DNA from 2 places in the Laceyella tengchongensis genome. Region 2 is predicted to be linked to the other one. Evidence: a T-box and tRNA genes for the amino acid it is inferred to sense, from the RefSeq annotation. Region 2 holds a T-box; the other holds one or more tRNA genes.

Region 1 (13,285 bases), on a different contig from region 2:
TGAAGGTTCGGCTGACCAATTCGTGCCGGAATTCGCAAAGGCTTCTAAAGAAATGCCGTTAAATGAAATCAGTGATCCAATCAAAACCAGCTACGGCTATCATGTGTTGAAGGTGTTGGAGCGCAAAAAAGAACCGCTGGCGACAGCCGACGACCAAGTAAAACAGCCGAAGAAACAAGAAGTGTACGAATCGGTGGTCAAAGAGATCGAATTTAAGTCCCTGTTGAAATAAAGGAAGGCTGCCAGGACGACTGGTGGCGACATGCAGGGTGACGTTCCTGTGCAAGCGGTGGATGACCCTGCGGGGAAGAGAGGGGCGGCTGAAGCGTGTTGAGTCAGCCGTCTCGCTTTTTTTGCGCAAAGGGCATGGAAAACACAAACATTGGCGTCAGGCTCCTTTTGCCAGCAAGTTCAAAGGGAGGCAACTTCTTGTTTTTTCTTTATGAACGGACCTCATCACAGATGGGGAGCCGTTTTTTTTTATGTATGTCATTGTCGTATAAACTTTTGGAAGCAGAACAATACTATGGGCGGTAGGACAAATTCAACCAAATTAGGTGACACTTCCTATCTCCAACAAAGGAATCATAAGTGAAGTGCTGGAGTTTTGCATAACATCAGATGAAAGAGAGGAAGTTTCCTATGAAAGCAACCGGCATCGTGCGTCGGATCGATGATCTCGGCCGTGTGGTGATACCCAAGGAAATTCGTCGGACGCTTCGGATTCGGGAGGGGGATCCGCTTGAGATTTTTGTTGACCGCGACGGTGAAGTGATTCTGAAAAAGTATTCACCCATCGGTGAATTGGGGGATTTTGCCCAAGAATACGCTGAATCCCTTTATGAAAATATTCAATACGCCACAGTGATCTGTGACCGGGACAGCGTGATCGCCGTAGCGGGCGCTTCCAAAAGGGAATATTTAGAAAAACCGATTGGGGACACCGTGGAAGCGTGCATGGAGCAACGGCGCACCCATCTTGAAAGCAATCCGTTGACTGTGGAATTGTTTAAAGGCTTGACTGAAGAATACCAATCCTATGTGGTGGTTCCAATCAATGCAGGCGGGGACCCCATCGGCGCGGTGATCATTTTCACCAAGAAAGAAGGGGAACGCTTGGGAGAGTTGGAAGTGAAGTTGGCCAGCACCGCAGCTTCCTTCCTTGGAAAGCAGATGGAACAATAGCTTCGACTTTTGACTGGCAGGTGAATAAACCTGCTTTTTCTTTGCCAACCTTTTGCGCTCTTGTATAATGAATAGCATGTGACGTGAAGGGGGAGGCAAGATGTCCAAGGCGGAGCGATCTTTTGTCCGCGGCGCGGCCATTTTGGGTTTGGCTGCGTTGATCAGCAAAATCTTGGGGGCCGTCTACCGCGTTCCCTATCAAAATATAACCGGCGATGAAGGCATGTATGTGTATCAGCAAGTGTATCCGTTGTACAGCGTTTTGTTGATCCTTGCGACGGCGGGGTTTCCCGCAGCGATTTCCAAACTGGTGTCAGAGCGCTTGGCTGAGGGAAATCCGTACATGGCTCGCCGAATTTTTCGCGTGGCTTCCGTCACCTTGCTTTTGATCGGTTGTCTATTTTTTGTCATTCTATTCGTGGGGGCGGAAACCATCGCTGGCTGGATGGGAAGCCGTCAGTTGTTGACCATGCCGATTCAGTCTGTATCATTTGCGCTGATTATCGTGCCCTTTTTGTCGGCGATCCGGGGGTATTTTCAAGGTCAGCAAAACATGTTGCCGACCGCTGTTTCGCAAGTTATGGAGCAGTTGGTACGGGTGGTGACGATCTTGGTCGCCGCTTGGTATTTCACGGAGGCGGGATTCGGATACGTTTATGCCGGGGCTGGCGCGGTGTTTGGTGCGACAACCGGAGCGGTCGCCGCTTTGCTCATCCTGATGGTGTATTGGAAGCGACATGCCACACCCGTACGACCGGAACCGGTGGCCATGACAGACGCGGCCCCATCCACCAAACAGCTGGTGGTGCGCATCTTGGTTTTGTCGATTCCCATCGGCATCGGGGCGTTGGTCTTGCCGTTGTATTCTTTGGTGGATTCTTTCACGGTTGGGAACCTGCTGGCTGAATCCGGTTGGGCAATGGATCAGGTGATCACAGAAAAAGGGGTATTTGACCGGGGGCAACCCCTGATTCAGTTCGGCTCCTTTTTCGCTACTGCCATTGCTTTATCGATTGTTCCGGCGATTGCTGAAGCCAAGACCGCGGGATACATGGAGGAAGCCAGCATGCGCGCGTCTTTGGCTTTGCGCCTGACTTGGCTGTTTGGCTTGCCAGCGTCGGTCGGTCTAGCTGTGATCGCTCTACCCACCAATGTGATGCTGTACAAAGACAGTGCCGGCTCGGATGCGTTAGCTATTTTGGCTTTTACCATTCTGTTTTCAACGCTCAGCCTCACGTCGGCTGGTGTTTTGCAAGGATTTGACCGGGTTGTCTTGCCTGCACTCCATTTGTTGTTGGGAGTGGGAGTCAAATTGGCAGGCAATCTGTGGTTGGTGCCGCTGTGGGACATTCGCGGTGCTGCTTTGGCTACTACGGTCGCTTATGCGCTTGTTGCCGGACTCAACCTTTGGGCGTTGAGACGGCACTTGCGAGGGGCGCTCCGGGAGCATTTCCGCTTCGGCCGTAGCTTGTGGGCGGCCTTGTGGATGGCTGTCGCTGTGGGCGGCGTCAAGATCGGATTGGAGACGGTGTTGGTGCCTGTGTTGGAGTATCGGTTGGCTATGGCTGTCACCGCACTGGTTTCTGTCATGGTAGGTATGCTGGCCTATCTCTGGGCCGCGTTTCGCTTTGGGGTGTTGACGCGGGAGGATCTGGAGAAGGTGCCGAAGTTGAAAGCCAAAGTGCTTCCGCTGTTAGATCGGTTGCATTGGTTGCGCATATGAGGAATTCTGAAGGATGTTGATTGAATGAAACGGGCAGGAGGGGAATCATGAACGGGAAAATCGTGGTTGTCGGTCTGGGCTTTGGCGATGAGAATGGATTGACGCTGGGGACGCTGGCCGTGCTGGAACGTGCTGACCGAGTATTCTTGCGCACAGAGCGTCATCCGGTTGTTTCATGGTTGCGCGAACGGGGAATCCAATATGTCAGTTTCGATGAGGTGTATGAGAAGCATGCCCGGTTTGAAACGGTGTATGAAGAAATAGCGGAACGCTTGCTGGCCTATGCAGAGGAGGGCGGCACAGTCGTTTATGCGGTGCCGGGGCATCCCATGGTGGCTGAACGGACGGTGCAATTGCTTCTGGATGCAGAAGGGGTCGTGGTGGAAGTTCACGGGGGAACCAGTTTTTTGGATGCGATGTTTGCCAGCTTGAAGCTGGACCCCATTGAAGGGTTTCAATTATTGGATGGCAACGATCTCAGCGCTTCCTGGTTGGACCCGCGGACTCACGTGTTGATTGGGCAAGTGTATGACCGCTTGGTCGCTTCGGATGTCAAGTTGACGTTAATGGATGTGTATCCAGATGAACACCCCGTGACTATCGCCACTGCATGCGGTGTTCCTGGCTTGGAGAAGCTGACCACCCTTCCATTGTATGAGTTGGATCATGGTGAGTGGTTTACTGATCTGACTTCCGTTTATGTACCGCCCGTCACGGATGAACGGGCGCTCTATCGCCAATTTTCCACCTTGGTGGATGTGATTGCGACGCTCCGAAGCCCGGAGGGATGCCCATGGGATCGCAAACAAACCCATGAGAGCTTACGCCGGTATCTCATCGAGGAAGCGTATGAGTTTTTGGAAGCAGTCCATGACGGGGATGAAGAGGCGATGGCGGATGAACTGGGGGACATTCTGCTTCAAGTGATGTTGCACGCGCAAATCGCCAGTGAAGAGGGAACGTTTGACATTTTTGAAGTGATCAGTCGCCTCAATGACAAAATGGTTCGCCGCCATCCCCATGTTTTTGGCGAAGCGCAAGCGGACACCGCGGAAGAAGTGAAGGCGAACTGGGAACAGATCAAAGCGAAAGAGCGGGAAGGGGAAGCCGAACTCCCTTCGGTTCTCGGTCAGGTGAATGAGGCGCTTCCTGCGTTGCTGTTGGCTTACCAACAACAGAAAAAAGCCGCTAAAGTGGGGTTTGACTGGGAGCAGATGGACGAGGTATTCGACAAGGTGCGAGAAGAACTGGATGAGTTGGGTCGCGCCGAAACCGCAGCGGAGCGCGAAGAAGAATTGGGGGATTTGCTGTTCGCTCTCGTCAATTTGTCCCGCTTCCTTAAAGTAGATCCGGAGTTGGCTCTGATTAAATCATGCCAGAAGTTTGCTCGCCGGTTTCGGTACATTGAAGAGCGGGTGCGTAGCCAAAAGCGTGCGTGGCCGGACGTGACACTCGCGGAAATGGACGCGTGGTGGAATGAGGCCAAACGGGAAGAAAAGGGGAATCCCAGGAATGAATGAAGGGTTTTCCTTCCGTTCGAAGAATTGTTCATAACATGGACAAATAAATGAGACAAGTTTGTGACAGCTGAGGTGACGACAGATGCGATTAGATAAGTTTCTCAAAGTGTCCCGATTGGTGAAAAGACGGACGCTGGCCAAAGAGGTATGCGACCAGGGCCGGGCCGAGGTGAACGGCAAACCGGCCAAAGCGGGTACTACGGTCGCGATCGGCGATGAGATCAGCATTCGTTTCGGCAACAAGCGGGTGACGGCGAGAGTGGAGAAGTTGCAGGAGAACGCCAAAAAAGAGGATGCGGGCAATATGTTCACCATTGTGCGCGAAGAACCGTTGAAAGCGGAAGAAGCGCCGCTTGAGTTCTAATTTCTGACCTTTGTCCATATCATGTACCATGGGAAGGGGGTACCTGATATGACGGAGGATTTGCATGGCCAGCCTAGGCATGAAATCGTGCTGACCAATCGCAATGTGATGGAAGTTAGCGGTGTTGTTCGCGTTGAGAGCTTTGACAGCGAGGAGTTCTTATTGCAAACCGACTGCGGCTATCTCGGCATCCGTGGACAAGACCTCCACATAAAGAATTTGGATCTCGATCAGGGACGGGTCGCGATAGAGGGGCAGATCATGGACATGAGCTATTTAGATGTCCATCTGCCTGCTAGCGAGAAGGCGAAAGGGCTGCTGGGGCGGATTTTCAAGTGACTCTGGTTACGCAATGGACCACGATGGGCCTGATGCTGGGGTCCGGCATCCTCATTGGCGTCATTCTCGATTTTTACCGTGTGGTTACCCAACGCTTTCGGCTTAAACGGTGGATCGTCTCCCTGATCGATCTGATGTATTGGATGGTTTCCAGTCTGCTTGTGTTTGGCTTGTTGTTGTGGAGCAATTGGGGTGAACTGCGCTTTTATTTGTTCATCGCAATCTGCCTCGGGTTTTTGCTCTACTTCAGGTGGTTTTCGCAGATGGTCATCCGTTTCATCCGTGTGCTGTTCCAATTGGTGGAATGGGTGATTCATTTTCTTGGGCAAGCCGTTTACACGGTGGTGTACATTCCATTATCATTTATGGCGCGAAGCCTCTGGACCTGTGCGCGGGCGGTAGCACGGGGGGCTTGGACCTTGGTTAGATGGGTATGCCTGCCGCTAGCTTGGCTCTTAGGCCCGCTTGTCCGTCCGTTGTGGAGGCGGATGCGGCCGCACGTGGATCAAGCGCGCTCCTTCCTTCGCCGGTTTGGGGCGTGGTGGAAAAAGAAAAGAGAAAAAGGTGGATAATATGCCTTTTCAGCGTTCGCGCGATAATATCTTGACATTTAAACGGAAAGTGGTAAAAGAGAAAGGACATGAGGAGCGGAAACAACCGCTTCATCCAGCCGTTCGGCGCCGGCGGATGATCTGGCTCGGAGTCATGGTCACGATCTTCTGTTGGTGCGTGGTGGAGCTGATTATCCAGCAAAACCGCATTTGGGACAAAGAAGAGGCATTGGCGGCCAAACGGCAGGAGTTGGCGGAAGCGAAAAGGAAAACGGCCCACATCAACGCGGAGATCAAAAAGTTACACCGCAAGGATTATCTGTTAGAATTGGCTCACAAAATGGGATATAGCAAACCGGGTGAACAAATATATTCATTGCCGGACAAGCGGTGATAGGGCCGCCTCATCTGCTTTCATTCGCCCGATGTGCTTCTGCCGCGCTCTTTATGCGTGGCGGGGGTGGACCTCTTGTGCGAGAAGACAAGGGGTTATTTTATTTTGGCAGGAATCAAAAGTACGTAAGTAGAAAATCTAGGCTATAAGCGATTTGGATGAATATTCTGTATGGGATCGGTTTGTTGGCATCAGCAGTGAGAATCTCCCGATGAAGGGGGTAATGAGGATGCTCCATATCAATCGCGCCCGCTGGTGGGGACTCACCCTTGTCTTTGTCCTCTTTTTCGCTACGCTTGGGCTAGTTTGGATGGATGAAGGGGAAGAAACGGCACAAGGGCGCAGGGGAAAGGTACTGACAGGCTTAGATATCGTATTGGCCAATCCGGGGATGTTCACTGGGAAGCGAGTGGGACTGATCACCAATCCGACGGGTATCACCGCCGATTACGAACATAGTTTGGATGCCATGTTGCGCAAGGGCATCCGCGTGACCGAAGTGTACGGTCCGGAACATGGGGTACGCGGAACAGAACAGGCAGGCGAGACGCCGGGAGAGCTGATCGATCCGAAGACGGGGCTTCCGCTTTCCAACCTGTATGGAAAAAAGCCGGTGGACATGGTTCCCATGTTCGCGGATGTGGATGTCCTTGTGTTTGACATCCAAGATGTCGGAACTCGTTTTTATACTTACATCTCCACCATGGCATACGTGATGGAGGCGGCAGCCATTGCCGATAAGCCGCTGTATGTGCTGGATCGCCCCAATCCGCTGGGGGGTGTCCGGGTGGAAGGTCCCGTGTTGGAGGAGAAGCACAGCTCCTTCATCGGCTTGTTCCCTATCGCCCTGCGGCACGGCATGACGGTTGGCGAGCTGGCGACCTTATTCAATGAGTGGTTTTTCCCAAAAAGCGGCAAAAAGAAGGTTGATCTCCACGTCGTGAAAATGAAGGGTTGGAGTCGGCAGGAAGCTTACGGGCAGACGGGGCTCCCTTGGGTGATGCCGTCGCCGAATATGCCGACGGTCACGACAGCACAAGTGTATCCGGGAACTGGACTGATCGAAGCGACTAATCTGTCCGAAGGAAGGGGAACGACGCGGCCGTTTGAATTGATCGGCGCCCCTTATGTGGAAGGCTGGAAGTTAGCAGAGGAACTAAATCGGGAACGATTGCCGGGAGTCAAGTTTCGTGAGGCGTACTTCACCCCTACTTTTTCCAAACATCAAGGGAAAGCCGTGGGTGGTGTACAAGTGCATGTGGAAGATCCGGCAACGTTTGATCCCATCCTGACGGGACTGGCTATCATTGAAAAGGTAAAAAAATTGTATCCGAGCCAGTTTGCGTGGCGCGAATCGGGGGAACCCTATTGGATGGATAAAATGACCGGCACGGAAAAAGTTCGCCAGCAAATCGACCAAGGGAAATCCGCTAGGGAAATCGTGCATTCCTGGGCGGCAGAACTGAATAAATTCAAAGAACTACGAGGAAAGTACCTTCTCTATCCGGCACGGGGAATCCCGCACTAAAAATATGCCATTTTTTTGTTGACATCACTGCGGACGCGTTATATAATAATCATTGTTCGCAGTGATGATTTCAATCATTTTAGAATGTCGCGGGGTGGAGCAGTCTGGTAGCTCGTCGGGCTCATAACCCGAAGGTCGCAGGTTCAAATCCTGTCCCCGCAACCAAATATATGGCGGCGTAGCTCAGCTGGCTAGAGCGTACGGTTCATACCCGTGAGGTCGGGGGTTCGAGGCCCTCCGCCGCTACCAAGTGCAAGAGAGGAGAAGGCGAGGAAACCCTATCGTGGGTGGTGCATCGCCTTTTTTTTGTGTCATTTTATTGGGATGCATGATAAGCATGGGAGTGGTTGTGTGAATGTCGTTATCAAGAAAGTCAAATTTACCACGATAAATAAAACATATACGGAAAAGGTGCGGGATTGGCGGGGGCGCTATTGCTTCTCTACGCAGTATGCCAATCCAGACGGCAAGCGGATTTTCCTCACCTACTATTTTGTGCGCAAGGGGTATACCATTTCAAAGGTGTTCAACCGATCAGGGGAATTCCTCTACTACTATTGCGACGTGATGCAAATGCACCAAGTGGGCCGGATGCGTTATGTCATGGTGGACTTGTTGTTTGACTTGATCGTTTATCCGGATGGCACCTATCACCTGATTGACGTGGATGAGTTTGCCGACTCGGTGGAACGGGGACAGTTGAAACGGCGGCAACAAGTCCATGCGCTCCGGACGCTGGATCAAATGATTCGTTTGCAGACGGAGCGGAAGTTGATACCGTCGTTTGTGCATGAAGCCCAGATGTATCCCTTGAACACGTACGCGCGTCGGCTTTGATGGGTTATTTCGACATGGCGAAACGATGGACACTGAAGAATATTAGAAGTTTTGTCGCTCCTGTGCTGAAAGTGATGCAAAACGACACCAAGGGATGGTGTTTAGACAAGCCCCCCGCTGTACCGCGGAGGGGTTTTTGTTTGCTGGCGAAGGGGAGAAAGCCAATCAAAGCGCTGGATAACCCAAAGGACAAAATTTGTCGTAAAAATTTTCTTTTCATTCAGACTGTTTGACAAACTTTTCTTCCGTCCCATCGCTATAATGGGTGGCACAAAGTGATTGGGGTGATGGGTCGTGCAAATGGGTACTCATATCAAAAATTTTTTCATTCGTCCAGTTAGTTGGTTTGGCGTGGATCAAAGCAGGCAGAGAAGAGCTATGTACCGGTTATCCACCATGTGGAATGTGCCAGTGTTGGTGATGGGTTTTCTCCTAGGTAGGGCCACCATTCTTGACACGTTCTCTCCGTTTGCGGTGGCGTATGTGGCGGTGATCTACCATCTTGCCCGTAAGCAGTGGCCGGTGGTGCTGTTGTCACTGATACTGGGGGCGGCCACTTTGGGGCCACTCAAGGCAGTGGAGACGGCTGGCGTGTTGGCGATTTGGTTGTTGATGCAAAAAGGGTGGGACTGGTTAGGGAAAGGGCAGATCAATTATGTCCCTTTTGTTGTGGGGGCATGCGGCGTCGCGGCCCACCTGGCGGAGGGGATGATCGGTGGTTGGAGCTCTTACAAAGGTTTGATGGCTGCCGCTGAAGTTTTGCTGAGTTTCATTCTGACATTCATCTTTGTGCACTCCCTGCCGCTGTTTACAGTGAAGAAAAAACGGATTGCTTTGCGGCATGAAGAGATCGTATGCCTGGTAATTTTACTCGGCTCGGTCATGACGGGCATGATGGATTGGTTTGTGGCAGATCTGTCGGTGGTCAACATGGTGTCCCGCTACGCGATATTATTGTTTGCCCTAATTGGCGGCGGGTTGCTCGGTTCATCGATCGGAGTAGTGACAGGAGTAATATTGAGTCTGTCCGACACTAAAGCGGTGATGCAGATCAGTTTGCTGGCCTTCGCTGGTTTGTTGGCCGGCCTGTTTAAAGAAGGTAAGCGGTGGGGGGTGGCCGTCGGTTTCATGCTCGGTTCGGCCATCCTGACCTTGTACGATGGTGGCGCCGAAGTGATGTGGATGTCACTCAAGGAGTCGGCTTGCTCCGTCGTCCTGTTTATGCTGACGCCCAACCGCTTGATTCAATCGTTGTCCCGTTTTGTGCCGGGGACAATGGAAAATCAGTCGGCACATTTAGAATATATCAAACGGTTGCGTGATGTGACCGCGGCCAAGGTGGAGCAGTTTACGGAATTGTTCCAGGAGCTAAGTTTCAGCTTTAGAGAGGACGCTACCAAGCATCGCAAAGAACATGAGGATCAGGTTAATTTTTTTCTGTCGGAAGTAATGCATGACGCGTGCGGGGGATGCCCCCGCTATGCGGATTGTTGGGACAAGCAAGTCATGAAAACGTATCAAGGCATGACTGACTTGATGGCCATGGTGGAAACGAGCGGTGTCACAGAAGAGATCGCGGTGCCCCCGTTTTGGGAGCAACATTGTATGCGGGGCGAACGGGTGATGGGTTCAATTCAAAAACAGTACGCCCGCTATGAGCAAAACATTTACTGGAAGGAAAAGATGCAGGAATCGCGCCGGTTGGTATCGGATCAACTGGCGGGCATGGCCGAAGTGATGGAGAAGCTGGCTAAGGAGATCCGCCATGAGACACAAGTGATGGCGGCGCACGAAGAGCAAATTCATGAGGCATTAGAGGAGTTGGGCCTGTCCATACAGCGGGTGGACATCATCAATCTCGAGGAAGGAAAAGTGGAGATAGAAGTGGTGATGCCGGAACGGGAAGGGTTGGACGAATGCAAAAAGCTGGTGGCGCCTTTGCTGACAGAAGTGTTGGGGGAACCCATCTCGGTGTACCGGAAAGTGATCAAAGATGGTTCACACGGCGCGGTCATCACCTTGGGTTCAGCGCAGCGGTTTGAGTTGAAAACAGGGGCGGCCAATGCAGCGAAAGGGGGCGGGGTTATTTCCGGAGACAGTTATTGTTATATGAGTTTGGGCACAGGCAAATGCGCGGTGGCGTTATCTGACGGCATGGGGAATGGACAGCGCGCCCAAGAGGAGAGCAGCGCCGCGCTCAAGTTGTTGCGCCGCTTGCTTCAGTCGGGGATGTGTGAAGAGCGGGCGGTTGACACGGTGAACTCCATCTTGAGCCTGCGGTCGGCGGACGAGATGTTCGCCACGGTCGATTTAGCTATCGTCGACTTGAATTCAGCGAAGGGGCGGTTTATGAAGATCGGTTCCACTCCGGGATTCGTTAAACGGGGCAAACAGGTGATGACCCTCTCGGCCGCCAACCCCCCGATTGGCATCCTGAGTGAGATTGAGATCGAGCCGATTGAGATGCAACTGCAACCGGGGGATTTGGTGATTTTGATGACTGATGGAGTCTACGATGCGCCGCGGCGGGCGGTGAACAAGGATGCGGTGATGACCCGGCTGATATCGGAGATCGACACCAAGGATCCGCAAGACTTTGCGGATTGTTTGCTAGAGAAGGTGGTTCGCTACCATGGCGGGCGTATCAGTGATGACATGACGGTGGTTGTGGCCAAAGTGGAGCGGTATGTCCCAGAATGGTCCACGATCCGATTGCCTGGTGTGAAACCGCTCAAGCGCTCACATTTGGTGGTTTGAATTTGCTTCCCAGTGCGAAACAGGATATGATGAAAAGAGAAGGACGATGGCGTTTGCTCGGGGGAGTTCCCCCGGGTTTGACGCGCCAAGGAGACGATTCAGGTGTTTCTTGCTCAATTGAGAGAAGAGCTGAACCGAATGGGCTTGGCGGGGCGGCGGGCCAGGGTGTTGGTTGGCGTCTCGGGTGGGGCCGATTCCATCGCCTTGGTGCATGCCCTGAAAAAAATAGAACAAGAGGTAGATATTTTTGTCGCCGCTGTTCATGTCAACCATCAGCTCAGAGGGGAAGAAAGCGAAGCCGACGAGCAGCATGTCAAGGTGTTTTGCGAGGAATGGGGAATACCTTGTCGGACGGTCAAGGTAAATGTTGGAAGTTTGTTAGAACAAAAAGGCGGGAACAAACAGGCAGTCGCGCGTGAGCTCCGTTATGACGCCTTTGAGGAAACAGCGCGGGCATGGCGGATGGATGCTGTCGCTACTGCTCATCATGCCGACGACCAGCTGGAAACGGTGTTGATGCGGTTGGTCAGGGGAACGGGTGTAGCAGGGCTGGCGGGCATTGAACCGAACCGTGCTTGGCGTGGCTTCCAATTGATCCGGCCGCTCTTGACGTTCACCAAACAGGAGTTAGAGCGTTACTGCCAGGATGCGGGATTGCCCACGCGTTTGGATTCCAGTAACCTGCTTCCCGACTACACTCGCAACCGCCTGCGGATGGAAGTGGTTCCGTTGCTGGAAGCGTTCAACCCCCATGTACAAAAAGCGGTTTGTACCTTGAGCGACTTGGTTCGGGAAGAAGAAAAAGTGTGGTCCGAATTGGTGGAAGACGCTTTGGGCAAGGTGCTTCTCGAGCGGGACGATGCGAGCTTCACCCTTGATGTTTCAAGTTTTCTTCACCTTCCAATCGCTTTACAAAGAAGGGTAGTTAAACTAATATTAAGTTATCTTTCGCAAGATGATACGTTTGGAGTCAGTCTTGACGCGGTTGAAAAGGTGAGAAAACTCGTTGCGGACGGATCTTCATCCAGTATGTTTCATCTCCCCGGCGGCATCGTAGCGGAGCGGGAATATGAAAAAGTACATATGCGCAAGGCAGAGCGCGGCGAAGAACATGCCTCTCAATCAGGGGAAATTGCGTTATCTGTTCCTGGTACGACGTGTTTGCCTGGGTTTTTGGGTAAAATAGAAGTATTGGAATCGGATGTGGCATTACATAACGTGGATCTTGGTCGGAATGCTGTCGTCTTCGATCGAGATCATTTGCCGTTTCCCCTCTGCGTAAGGGCCCGCCAAAGCGGGGATCGTATGACATGCTTGGGGATGGACGGAAGAAAAAAGCTGAAAAAAGTGCTGATGGAAGCAAAAGTTCCCAAGCGCCAACGTGACCGAGTTCCGGTTGTGACCGCGGGAGATGAGATTATCTGGATTCCAGGGGTGAAGCGGTCGGGTGTCGCTCCCGTTACCCCAAAGACCACTCGGTTTTTGTATCTAATCTGGGAAGAGTAAATCGTTTGTGTGTGGTAGGAGGAAAGACATGCATCAAGATATCAAGGAAGTTCTTATTTCCGAAGAGCAAATCAAAGAGAAAGTGCGGGAATTGGGCCAACGTCTGTCAGAGGAGTACAAAGACTTGAACCCGCTATGTATCTGCGTGTTAAAGGGTGCCGTGCCATTTATGGCGGATTTGATCCGAGAGATGCCGATTAAGATGGAAATGGATTTCATGGCTGTATCCAGCTATGGCAATTCGACCACTTCCTCGGGTGTTGTGCGCATCCTCAAAGATTTGGACGCATCCATCGAAGGACGTCATGTTTTGATTGTCGAAGATATTATCGATTCGGGCTTGACGTTGAGTTACTTGGTTGAGATGCTGAAAGGCCGGAATGCCGCTTCAGTTAAAATCGTCACTCTTCTCGATAAACCAGACCGCCGCAAGGTGGATTTGAGCCCGGATTACTGTGGTTTCACCATTCCGGATGCATTTGTGATCGGATACGGGCTTGACTTTGCCGAGAAGTATCGCAACTTGCCTTATATCGGTGTGCTGAAAGAAGAAGTGTACCAGTGATGCGCCAGAGCGGTCT
Region 2 (10,690 bases):
TTCTTCCCTTATTATAATGAGTCACTCCGTAGGGAGCGGTTGAATATTATTTCAGCTGGATTAAAGAAGGAGATTGCCAAACTGGAGCAAAAAATTCAAAAGAGAGATCCTAATATATTCATCGCGATTCATAAAATACGAAAAGTATTTTTTCAATGGTTATTTATACACCATCAAATTTATCCGTGGTCGTATGAAAAAAGGTTGGACTTTCAACTAAGGGAAAGGCTTAAGATTTCTGATTCCGAGATCGAAATCATTTTATTACTTGGGGATCGTAATTTATTCCTATCCGCTGAATTTCTGTCTAAATATATGAGATCACGATTATCATGAGCTGGGGAAATTAAAGGGCGAGTTTTTGTGCCAAAGCATTCGAGAATGAAAGGATGATATGTATGCAGAGAATTGATGTAAAAGAAAAAGCAAGAACCAGAGAGCTGCGAGTTCTCCAACAATGGCAAAAAGAAGATACCTTCTAAAAATCCATTGCCAATCGTGAAGGCAAGCCACCATTCGTTTTCTATGAAGGGCCTCCAACAGCAAATGGCATGCCCCATATTGGTCACGTGCTTGGTCGGGTAATTAAAGATTTCATCTGTCGTTACAAAACGATGACTGGCTACAAGGTAATTCGAAAAGCTGGATGGGATACCCATGGGTTACCTGTGGAGCTTGGTGTTGAAAAACAACTCGGTATTTCTGGAAAACAAGAAATTGAGAAATATGGTGTTGAAGAATTCGTCCAAAAGTGTAAGGATAGTGTTTTTGCGTATGAGAAGGAATGGCGGAAACTAACTGAAGCGATTGGTTATTGGACGAACATGGATGATCCGTATATTACATTAAAAAATAGTTATATCGAGAGTGTTTGGAATATCCTATCCACCATTCACAAAAAAGGATTGCTCTATAAAGGACATCGTGTGAGCCCATACTGTCCTTGTTGTCAAACTACGCTTAGCTCTCATGAGGTTGCACAAGGCTATGAGGATGTAAAAGACTTGAGTGCAACCGTAAAATTCCGCAGTAAGGATTCGGATGATACTTTTCTTGCATGGACAACCACTCCATGGACTCTACCAGCTAATGCGGCTCTTGCGGTAAATAAGGAGTTGGAGTATTCCAGAGTAAAGCAAGATGGTGAAACATACATTGTTGCAAGCAACTTAGTGGAGAAAGTAATGAAGGGAGAATATGAGGTTCTCTCCACCCACAAAGGTGCTGAGTTTGTTGGCGCTCGGTATGAAGCACCATTCTCATTTGTAACACCTGAACACGGTCATTTAGTGATTGAAGCTGATTTTGTCAGTGATACAAGTGGTACAGGGATAGTGCATATGGCTCCTGCACATGGTGAAGATGACTATCGGGTAGCAAGACAGAGTGGAATTAGCATGATTCAAGTTGTGAATAGATCTGGTTGTTACACTGATGAAGTTGAGCCGTTCGCAGGTCGTTTTGTAAAGGATTGTGATGTGGATATTGTTAAAAACTTGTCTCAACGGGGTCTCCTTTTCCACAAAGAAAAGTATGAGCATAGCTATCCGTTTTGTTGGCGTTGTAAATCTCCGCTTCTCTATTATGCAATGGAAAGCTGGTTCATTAATACAACTGCGGTGAAAGACCAACTCATCGCAAACAACAACGCGGTTAAATGGTATCCAGATCATCTTCGTGAAGGGCGTTTCGGTAAATTTCTTGAGGAACTGGTCGATTGGAATATCAGCCGTAATCGTTATTGGGGGACCCCATTGAACGTTTGGGTATGTACGGACTGCTCGACAGAGTATGCTCCGCACAGCCATAGTGACTTGCGGGAAAAAGCTATCCAGCCTATTGATGAAAACCTGGAGCTTCACAAACCATATGTAGACGAAGTGAAGCTCAAATGCCCAAGTTGCACTGGCATTATGGAAAGAACACCGGAAGTGATTGATGTGTGGTTTGATAGTGGATCAATGCCATTTGCACAATATCACTACCCCTTTGAAAATGAAGAGCTGTTCCAAGAGCAATATCCAGCAGACATGATCTGTGAAGGCATTGACCAAACACGTGGTTGGTTTTTCAGCTTACTTGCGGTTTCAACACTATTTACTGGAAACATGGTGATTCTTCCGCAATATCAGCTGCTTGTGCTGTTGCCGGTGCCATAACAGCCGCTCTTGAATCCCTTCCTCCTTTGGATATCATTCGGATATCACAAGAGGCAGCATTTTTAGGACGGAAATGGGGAAAGCCATCTACTTTACCCGACATATCTGAATTGATCGAACAGGCATATGAATCGATTAAACATATTCCTACCGATGACTATGAAGGGCTATATTTATCCTTAAACAACAGTGTGGGAATCAAACGAGAAGCCTGTTTTTTAGTTCCAATTGCCATTGCAATCGCAATCCATTCTTTAGACGCTCGTGAAGCCATCTTAATTGCTACGAACATGGGGAATGATGCAGACACTACAGCATCCATTGCTGGAGCGATTGCAGCTACCATTCATCCTGAATCATTACCTGGTGACTGGGTGGATGCTATGGAACGAAAAAACAATCACCAGATTAGCGAGTTAGGATCGGCATTAATTAAACAACGAGAACAATTGAAATCTAATGAATGTATTCTCTATGATAAGGAAGGAATAAAAGCTCATCCGAATTGTTCCGATTGCAAAGGTTGGATGAGATTCTTATATGAATATGAATCAAAAAAGTAGAAAGGTCGATAAACAGAATGAAGTCGATAGAATCTCTAATTTCTATCGACTTCATTTGATGTCGGCTATTTCACACGGGTACCATTTGGAATATCTGCTGATACTGTAGAAAGCACCAAGCGATTCCCTTCTTTGGCAGCTAAAACCATACCATTCGAATCTTCACCACGTAGTTTCACTGGTTTTAGGTTCGACACACAGATCACTTTTAGTCCTTTTAGCTCCTCAGGACGATAATACTCAGCAATTCCAGATACAACTTGACGACGTTCCGTACCCAAATCTAACTGTAATTTTAATAGTCGATCCGTCCCCTTGACAGGTTCCGCATCAATTACTTCCGCTACCTTTAATTCGACCTTCATAAAATCATCAATACTGATCACTCGATCATCAGTTGTTTCTTCTTTTTGCTCTGTTTTTACTTCCTCTTTTGGTTCTTCTCTACGCTTGGACGATTGCTTCATAATTTCTTCGATCACTTCTAGTTCCTTCTCTACATCCAAACGTGGGAAAATCGGTTTTCCTTTGTTTACTTTCTTTCCCGATTTAAGTCTTCCAAACCGGTAAATACTGTCCCAATTTTTTTCAGATTCCTCGACAATGTTAATTTGATCCCATATTTTTTGCGGAGTACGAGTCATGAATGGCTGGATCATAATACTTACGATCCGGACAGTTTCTAACAAATGATAAAGAACAGAGCCTAAGATCGCTTTGTTTTCTTCATCTTTTGCAAGATTCCATGGAGTGGTTTTTTCAATATAACGGTTTCCGGCGCGAACAATCTTCCATAGTTCGGTTAATGCAACCGAATATTGGAGTTTTTCTATTGACTCCTCAAATTTGCCAATCACTTCATTTATAATGGATGTCAGCTCAGCATCAAATTCGGTTCCATTTTCAATGTACTCAGGGATGATTCCTCCAAAGTACTTTTCTACCATTGTTAAAGATCGATGAAGCAAATTTCCCAAATCGTTAGCGAGGTCTGCATTTACGCGCTCAATGAAGTTTTCAGGAGTAAATACTCCATCCGCACCAAAAGGAACTTCACGTAATAAATAGTAACGCATAGCATCCAATCCAAAATGATTCACAAATGGTACAGGATCAATTACATTCCCTAAGGATTTGGACATTTTTTCTCCTCTGACCAAGAAATAACCGTGACCAAATATTTTTTTGGGAAGTGGTAAATCAAGAGCCATGAGGAAAATCGGCCAGTAAATGGTGTGGAAGCGCACAATGTCTTTCCCTATTAGATGGACATCTGCTGGCCAATACTTTTCAAATTTGGCTTGTTCTTCGGGATCATCCGAAAGATAGCCAATCGCGGAAATATAATTCGTCAATGCATCTAACCACACATAAACGACATGTTCCGGATCATGTTGAACTTTGACCCCCCAATCAAAGGTAGTACGAGAGATCGAAAGATCTTCTAAACCAGGCTTAATAAAGTTCTGGATCATTTCATTCTTACGGGATACTGGTTCAATAAACTCTGGATGTTCTTCATAATATTGAAGCAAGCGATCTACATACTTACTCATACGGAAAAAATAACTTTTTTCTCTGATCTTCTCTGTAGGGCGACCACAATCCAAGCACTTATGTTCAGGTGCTTGCCTCTCTGTAAAATAGGCTTCACAGGGAATACAGTACAGACCTTCATACTCGCCTAAATAAATATCCCCTTGATCATACAACTTTTGAAAAACCTGTTGCACGACTCGTTTATGACGTTCCTCTGTTGTACGGATGTAATCGTCATAAGAAATGTCTAAGCTTTCCCATAGTTCCTTTACACCTGCTACGATTTCATCCACAAATGCTTGTGGGGTTTTGCCAGCTGCTCGGGCTGATTTTTGTATTTTTAACCCATGTTCATCTGTTCCTGTTAGGTACATGACGTCATATCCTCGTAACCGTTTATAGCGAGCAATGACATCTCCAGCGACCGTGGTATACGTGTGACCGATATGCAGTTTGTTGCTTGGATAGTAAATTGGGGTTGTTACATAAAACGTCTTTTTGTCACCCATTGATAAAATCTCCTTTCTTTGAAATAAAATAAAAAACCGCCTCCAATATTATTGGGGCGAGGTTGTTCGCGGTACCACCCAATTTCAGTACATGAGTGATTACTAAAAAATCATGTACCCTTTAGGGCAACCCGATAACGCTGGTGTGCGTGAATTTCCTACTAAGATTCCCGTTCAGAAATCATTCTCAAAGGGCATGTTCACGAAGTTCCCTATGCCGGCTTTCACCTTTCCCGGCTCTCTGGTGATAGTTCCGTTCGTTACTCATCCTTTTCATAGAATGTTTGGATATACAGATAGTAGTTACATTTTATCTTATCCCAAAACTGATTGCAATATTCTGGAACTATTTTTCGGACTGTTTTGTCATTGATATGGGTAGCTGAAGGGAAAAACAAGCTGTATGAATTTAAATGAAGTGATTGGTCCTTTCTCGGGCCTTTTTATTTTCCTTGAGAAAGGAAATGTATTGAAAAATTCGCAACATGCATGATAATGTGGTATCTCTTTATTCGTGAGATGGAGTAGAGGAATTTTTTTGTAAGGGGAGGAAAAGGATTGAGTAGGTAGAATTAAATAAAGCTAATTAGTTGTAATTTTATTTCTAATCAGATAAGAAGGAGTATTGCATGGACGTTACTAAATTACTGAAAGACTTGGCTATTGGCATTATTCATTATGAAATACAGTCGCAAAAGTCAACACTTCCTCCCTTACCGTTATTGCCTCAGCCTCTTCAAATATCTTGGAATCAATTAACAATGGAGTGCATCAAAAAGGGAATATGTCCTCCAAAGAATTTACAAGAATTTGTTGCGTGGCTTACTACACCGATAGAAGAATGGGAGTATTTCGGTGAGAAATGGAGTGAGTTGGGTTGGAGAGGTTGCTTGGTAGAAGATTTAGCGCCAACTGAATTGAGTTATGATTTAAGCCAAGGAGCTCACGAGGCTCCAGAGCTTGAAGATCATACTTATGCGTTTAATCAATTGAGAAATTATTGCAAAGAGATAAATGAGCCGCAGCTATATTCAAACATTCGCCTGTTTTTGTGTGAAAACCCTATCATAAACGATATTTCATGTTTGATGGATATTGATGGTATTGATACAAAGAGTATGAATTGGGTAAGAGGATTTTACGAACCGATTCCTTCGCATTGTATTAAAAACAATCGAATAATTTTATGCAAACATTGTGCTTGGCCACTTAAATGGAAAAACGGGCAGTTGAGTTGCTTGGATGATTTGTGCAAAAAAGCGGTGAATGACTTTTTAAATATTGATCAAAATCAATCTAAACCAGTGGGGAGATCAGCATATCAAACCACATTTAGTGCCCAACGTGCCATTGTTAGACCTGAAGTTGCCTTGCTTCCCCTTTTTGAACAGGTAAAAAAACACCCTAATATTGCTCATTACGAATTCTGGCCCCAGTTCGACAGCTTTGATCTATATCTTGTCTTTAAAAACGGGAAAAAATGGGCAATTGATATGAAAGATTATCATAGACCTAAAGAACTCGCTAATGAACTAAATCAAGCATATGTATCACAGGTTCCAGAGTGGGATCGATTCATTTATTTATTCCCTAATCATCGAAAGAAGATAGATCGTTTCTACATGGAAAATTTCCTTGAAAAATGGGATAAAAAATCTAAGCCAGAGTTTACAGCCATGTTTGTCGATGAATTTGTGGCGTTTTTAGAAAGGGGAGGGCCATTTTGAGATTGTGGGACGATTGGCTAACAGATTTTCTTAAAGATCAGACACTTAGCTTGTTTCTACTGGGTAAAAAAGAGCAGAAGTCGCATGCTTTCCATTGCGAGTGAAAGGGCTTGATGCGAGTTGGGTGAGAGCCGTCGGTATTGTGAATGAATAGGAGGAGCAAAATGCCACGCATCGAAAACTCGATAATTGTAGAGCGCGATTTTGATACCACCTTTGACTTGACCAACGATATTGAGCTTTGGACGAAATTATTCACGGAATACAAGGAAGCAAAGGTGTTAGAGAAAAATGGAAACGAAGTGCTGTTTCAACTGACAACATATCCGGAAGGGGAGCGGCCTTCCCGCACATGGGTGTCCCGGCGCATCATCGACAAGGAGAATAAACAAGCGACCGCGGAAAGATTGGACCCTAAGTTTCCGTTTAAATATATGAATATTCGGTGGTCTTATGAGGTCATAAGCCCCAATCAAGTGAAAAAATGACTTGGATGCAAGAATTTGAAGTAGATCCAGAATGTCCGATCAGTGAAGAGAAGATGACGCATTTCCTCAATCAAAATACCAAGATCCAAATGAGCGCCGTGAAAGAAAAAGTAGAATCATGGCCGGGAAATGTGGAGGGATAAGGGTGAAGAAAACCCCAATGTATGAAGAGACATTTGTGGCGGGCGCGAAAGAACCATTGAAAGTCCTGCACCATCTGGCAACAAGTGAATTTGTTACCGATTATCTATTATATGAAGGAAATGGTGAGGTTCGGATTGTCGGCAATGTGGTGGCCAAAATCGAAGTGCTACAAGACATTGTCCGCTTTCAATATGCTGGTGACACCACAGAAGAGCCGGCGAAGGACCCGCTCAAACAAGCGGAGAGGTTTTTGCACACGCTTCCTTTGGAGCAGTGGACGGCATATGGTTATGTGGGGTTTGATATTTGCAAATATTACTACAACTACTTCAAATCCAGTGCGGAGCCAATCTTGTGTATGATCGTGCCGGAGTTCGAACTTCGTTTCACCCAAAGCGGGGTTTATATAAAGTCAGTCACCCAGCAAGCCGAATTGATCCAAATATTGGAGTCGGAGATTGATTTGCCAACCTATGAGCGGTATCCTCTGAAACTGGACTATGCTGACCGTGAAACCTATCAACAAAAAGTCCAATGTCTCATTGACAATATCCAACAACGGCAACTTCATAAGACGATCCTCTCCCGTTCAGTCAAGGTACATGATCAACTTGATCCCATTCTCACTTATGCGGAGGGGACAAACGTCAACAACAGCGTGCGTTCGTATTGCCTTAAACTGGGAGGCGCAAAAGTGGTGGGCTTCAGCCCTGAGATCCTCATGGCCGTCGATCGCGAGAGATTTGTGCTCACCAATCCACTTGCCGGGACGCGCCCGCGCGGGGACACACCTGAACGGGATCGACAATTGCACGATGAGTTATTCACCGATGCAAAAGAGGTGAAAGAACACGCTTTGTCTATCTGGTTGGCGCAGGATGAGATTCGGAGCGTGTGCGAGCCAGATACGGTTCGGGTGCTGGATTTTATGCAAGTCAAACGATACCGCTGCGTTCAGCATTTGTCTTCACGGGTTGGGGGGACGATCAAAGCGGACCGGACGTCATGGGATGCGTTGAAAGCCTTATTTCCCGGCATCACCGTGTCGGGGATTGACAAAGCTTCTGCGTTGGAATGGATTTCGCAGTTGGAAGAGGAGCCGAGAGGCATCTATGCTGGAGCGGTAGGATGGATTGATTCAAGCGATAGAGCGGATTTGGCGATTGCGATACGCTCTGTTTTCCAATACGGCGATGTCATTTCGTTTCAAGCGGGTGCCGGTATCATGGGAGAATCGAATCCTGAGAATGAATACTTGGAGACGGTTAACAAAATGAACACCATGCTGTCCACGTTGGTGCTGAAACATGGGTGAAGGAGTGGCGTGTGAGAATGGCATGGATTGATGTTGGCGGCATTCGCACGTACTATGAAGTAAGAAATATCGGGGAAATAGATCATTCAGAGGATGTGTGCCTTTTCATTCATGGTGGCGGAGGCAGTGTCCGCCACTGGTATCCTCTTTTTTTAGAACCAGAGATGGACATGCCGTTGATTGCCTTGGATTTGCCGGGACATGGATTGACGGGTGGGACAATATGTAAAACCATTCCAGACGTGGCAGCATTTATTGATCAGTTCTTGGATGCCTTGTCGGTGAAACGACCTGTCACATATGTAGGACACTCGATTGGCGGTCTGATCGGTTTGCAGTTTGCCTTACAATTTCCCGCGAACGTAAACCGATTAATCCTGTTATGCACCTCAGCCAAAATCCGATTACATCCTGATTTCGTAAAGCAAGCATTGTCAGGAGAGTGGGATCTGGAAACATTGAAAGGGAGTTTTTTTCCGGGGGTACCGGAAGAAAAGCAATCGCTTGTACTGAATGAATATTTGCGCTTGCGAACGGATGCGGCGAGCCAGGATTTTTCCGGCGTGAGTCAAATCGACCTACAAGAAGAGTTGTCGCGGATTTCCTGTCCGGCTTTGGTTATTTCAGCGAATGAAGATGTGATTATTTCACCCCGCCATTCACGCAACTTGGCTAAAGGCTTAAACTGTGCCAAGCACGTGGGAATACCCAACGCGGGGCATTATGTGCAAGTGGAACAGCCACAGTTAGTCGCACACGAGATCCATCGGTTTTATCATGCTGTTCCAGAGTGACCTTGCAGGCATTGATTAGGTCCAGGCAAGAAAAATAATTTGTTAAAGGATGTTGGTTATGAAATCAACACAAATTAACGAATATTACAAAAAGAAATACTCCACGCTAAAACCTTCCCAATATGAATGGACGTCCGGTACGGCTTCGCCGAAGCTGATCAACATGGTCGAAACGGGGGTTATCCCAGAAGGGGCCAAGATATTGGATATCGGTTGCGGTATTGGAACCGAGGCGGTTTATTTGGCGTTGAATGGCTATGATGTAACTGGATTGGACATATCAAAGGACGCGATAGAAAAAGGGAAACAATTGGCCGAATTTTATGGTGTGGAGGTCAATTGGCTGGTAGCTGATGTGCTGGGCATTCCCATTAAAAGTGATAGCATCGACGTTGTCACGGACCGTGGCTGTTTTCATTGTATCCGAGCTGAGCAAAGGGAAAAGTTCGCCAACGAAATCGCCCGTGTGCTAAAGCAAGGCGGATTGTATACCATGAGTTGCTTTTCAAACCAGGTTCCCGGTAACCCATATCCGGTGGAGACAGACCATTTCGTGATCAACCATTTTGGGGTGTCCAGCAAGGAAATTTTGGAAACGTTTAGTGCCAGCTTTTCATGTGAAAAATTAGAACTGATCACAAACAGCAAAGCCGGGGAAAAGGGATTTTACGGTTGGCATAGTATGTGGTACAAGTTGTGATTCAGTTCGTACATCGGGACTAGCTGTGGAACAATACCCTTCTTGAATTAATCAGTGCTTTTCTGCACCAGCTTGCCTACGATGGTTGAATTGGTGAGCTTGGGCAAGCTAAAGATATAAGGATTGGCATGTGCCCCTGCTGTGTGAAGGAAAGCGGTGGGGGTATATTTTTTGTTGATGATCAAAATGAGGTTGGGGGCGTAAGAAAATGTAGTCCGAGATAATGCAAAGATGTATTCTTAGGGTAAACCAGAGTAGATTTGGAACAGTGAATAATCCTATGTTTCTGAGGGTATTTCAATTTAAGTACATTAGAATTCAATGGATTATGGGGTGAAGACACACTGGCAAAAGCAAAGTATGATTTGGCAATTTAATAAGCCTAACAATTGGAGATTAATCGATCATGCTTGTGCAATTCATAGTAGTCGAGCAATCGAAGAGATCGTTAAACGATGAGAGGAGACGACTGAAAAGAGGTAAGGAAAGGGTGATAGAATAACCACTTCATTTCTAATTTGAAGTATTTAAATAGTTTTTGAGCGCATGGATTGCTTCTATTATTTTTTCGATTTCATCTTTATAATTTCTTTTTCGTCTTGCATGAAGAAGTACAGGACGAACTGATTCGATCGATCTCCCAAACTGATACATCCAATCATATCGGGGAACCATCCATGTATGGAAATGGTGTGTAGTATCTTCATTATAGAAATAGTAGACTTGTTCAATCCCTAAGACTTTGCGTTGTG

The links. The T-box of region 2 lies ahead of metG (methionine--tRNA ligase). A T-box ahead of a tRNA ligase gene usually reads a tRNA of that ligase, here a tRNA-Met.
Region 1: it encodes a tRNA-Met, which carries the amino acid that the T-box ahead of metG (methionine--tRNA ligase) is inferred to sense. The anticodon was not compared.

What each region holds. Positions count from the first base shown of each region.
Region 1 covers NZ_FXTU01000007.1:103,328-116,612, reverse strand. Annotated here, with positions in the region: gene QQZ12_RS13995 (peptidylprolyl isomerase) at 1-232, shown strand, start outside; gene spoVT (stage V sporulation protein T) at 643-1,185, shown strand; gene QQZ12_RS13985 (putative polysaccharide biosynthesis protein) at 1,286-2,908, shown strand; gene yabN (bifunctional methyltransferase/pyrophosphohydrolase YabN) at 2,956-4,428, shown strand; gene QQZ12_RS13975 (RNA-binding S4 domain-containing protein) at 4,511-4,792, shown strand; gene yabP (sporulation protein YabP) at 4,841-5,131, shown strand; gene yabQ (spore cortex biosynthesis protein YabQ) at 5,128-5,703, shown strand; gene QQZ12_RS13960 (FtsB family cell division protein) at 5,705-6,076, shown strand; gene QQZ12_RS13955 (exo-beta-N-acetylmuramidase NamZ family protein) at 6,306-7,604, shown strand; tRNA gene QQZ12_RS13950 (tRNA-Met) at 7,693-7,769, shown strand; tRNA gene QQZ12_RS13945 (tRNA-Met) at 7,777-7,853, shown strand; gene QQZ12_RS13940 (ribonuclease FAU-1 family protein) at 7,956-8,441, shown strand; gene spoIIE (stage II sporulation protein E) at 8,742-11,198, shown strand; gene tilS (tRNA lysidine(34) synthetase TilS) at 11,301-12,704, shown strand; gene hpt (hypoxanthine phosphoribosyltransferase) at 12,733-13,269, shown strand.
Region 2 covers NZ_FXTU01000004.1:71,335-82,024, forward strand. Annotated here, with positions in the region: gene QQZ12_RS09800 (nucleotidyltransferase domain-containing protein) at 1-336, shown strand, start outside; partial or broken gene ileS (isoleucine--tRNA ligase) at 399-2,105, shown strand; gene QQZ12_RS09810 (ADP-ribosylglycohydrolase family protein) at 2,063-2,722, shown strand; gene metG (methionine--tRNA ligase) at 2,788-4,770, opposite strand; T-box leader at 4,820-5,056, opposite strand; gene QQZ12_RS09820 (restriction endonuclease-related protein) at 5,400-6,497, shown strand; gene QQZ12_RS09825 (SRPBCC family protein) at 6,662-6,985, shown strand; gene QQZ12_RS09830 (SRPBCC family protein) at 6,982-7,128, shown strand; gene QQZ12_RS09835 (salicylate synthase) at 7,131-8,444, shown strand; gene QQZ12_RS09840 (alpha/beta fold hydrolase) at 8,462-9,238, shown strand; gene QQZ12_RS09845 (class I SAM-dependent methyltransferase) at 9,297-9,938, shown strand; gene QQZ12_RS09850 (HIT family protein) at 10,452-10,690, opposite strand, start outside.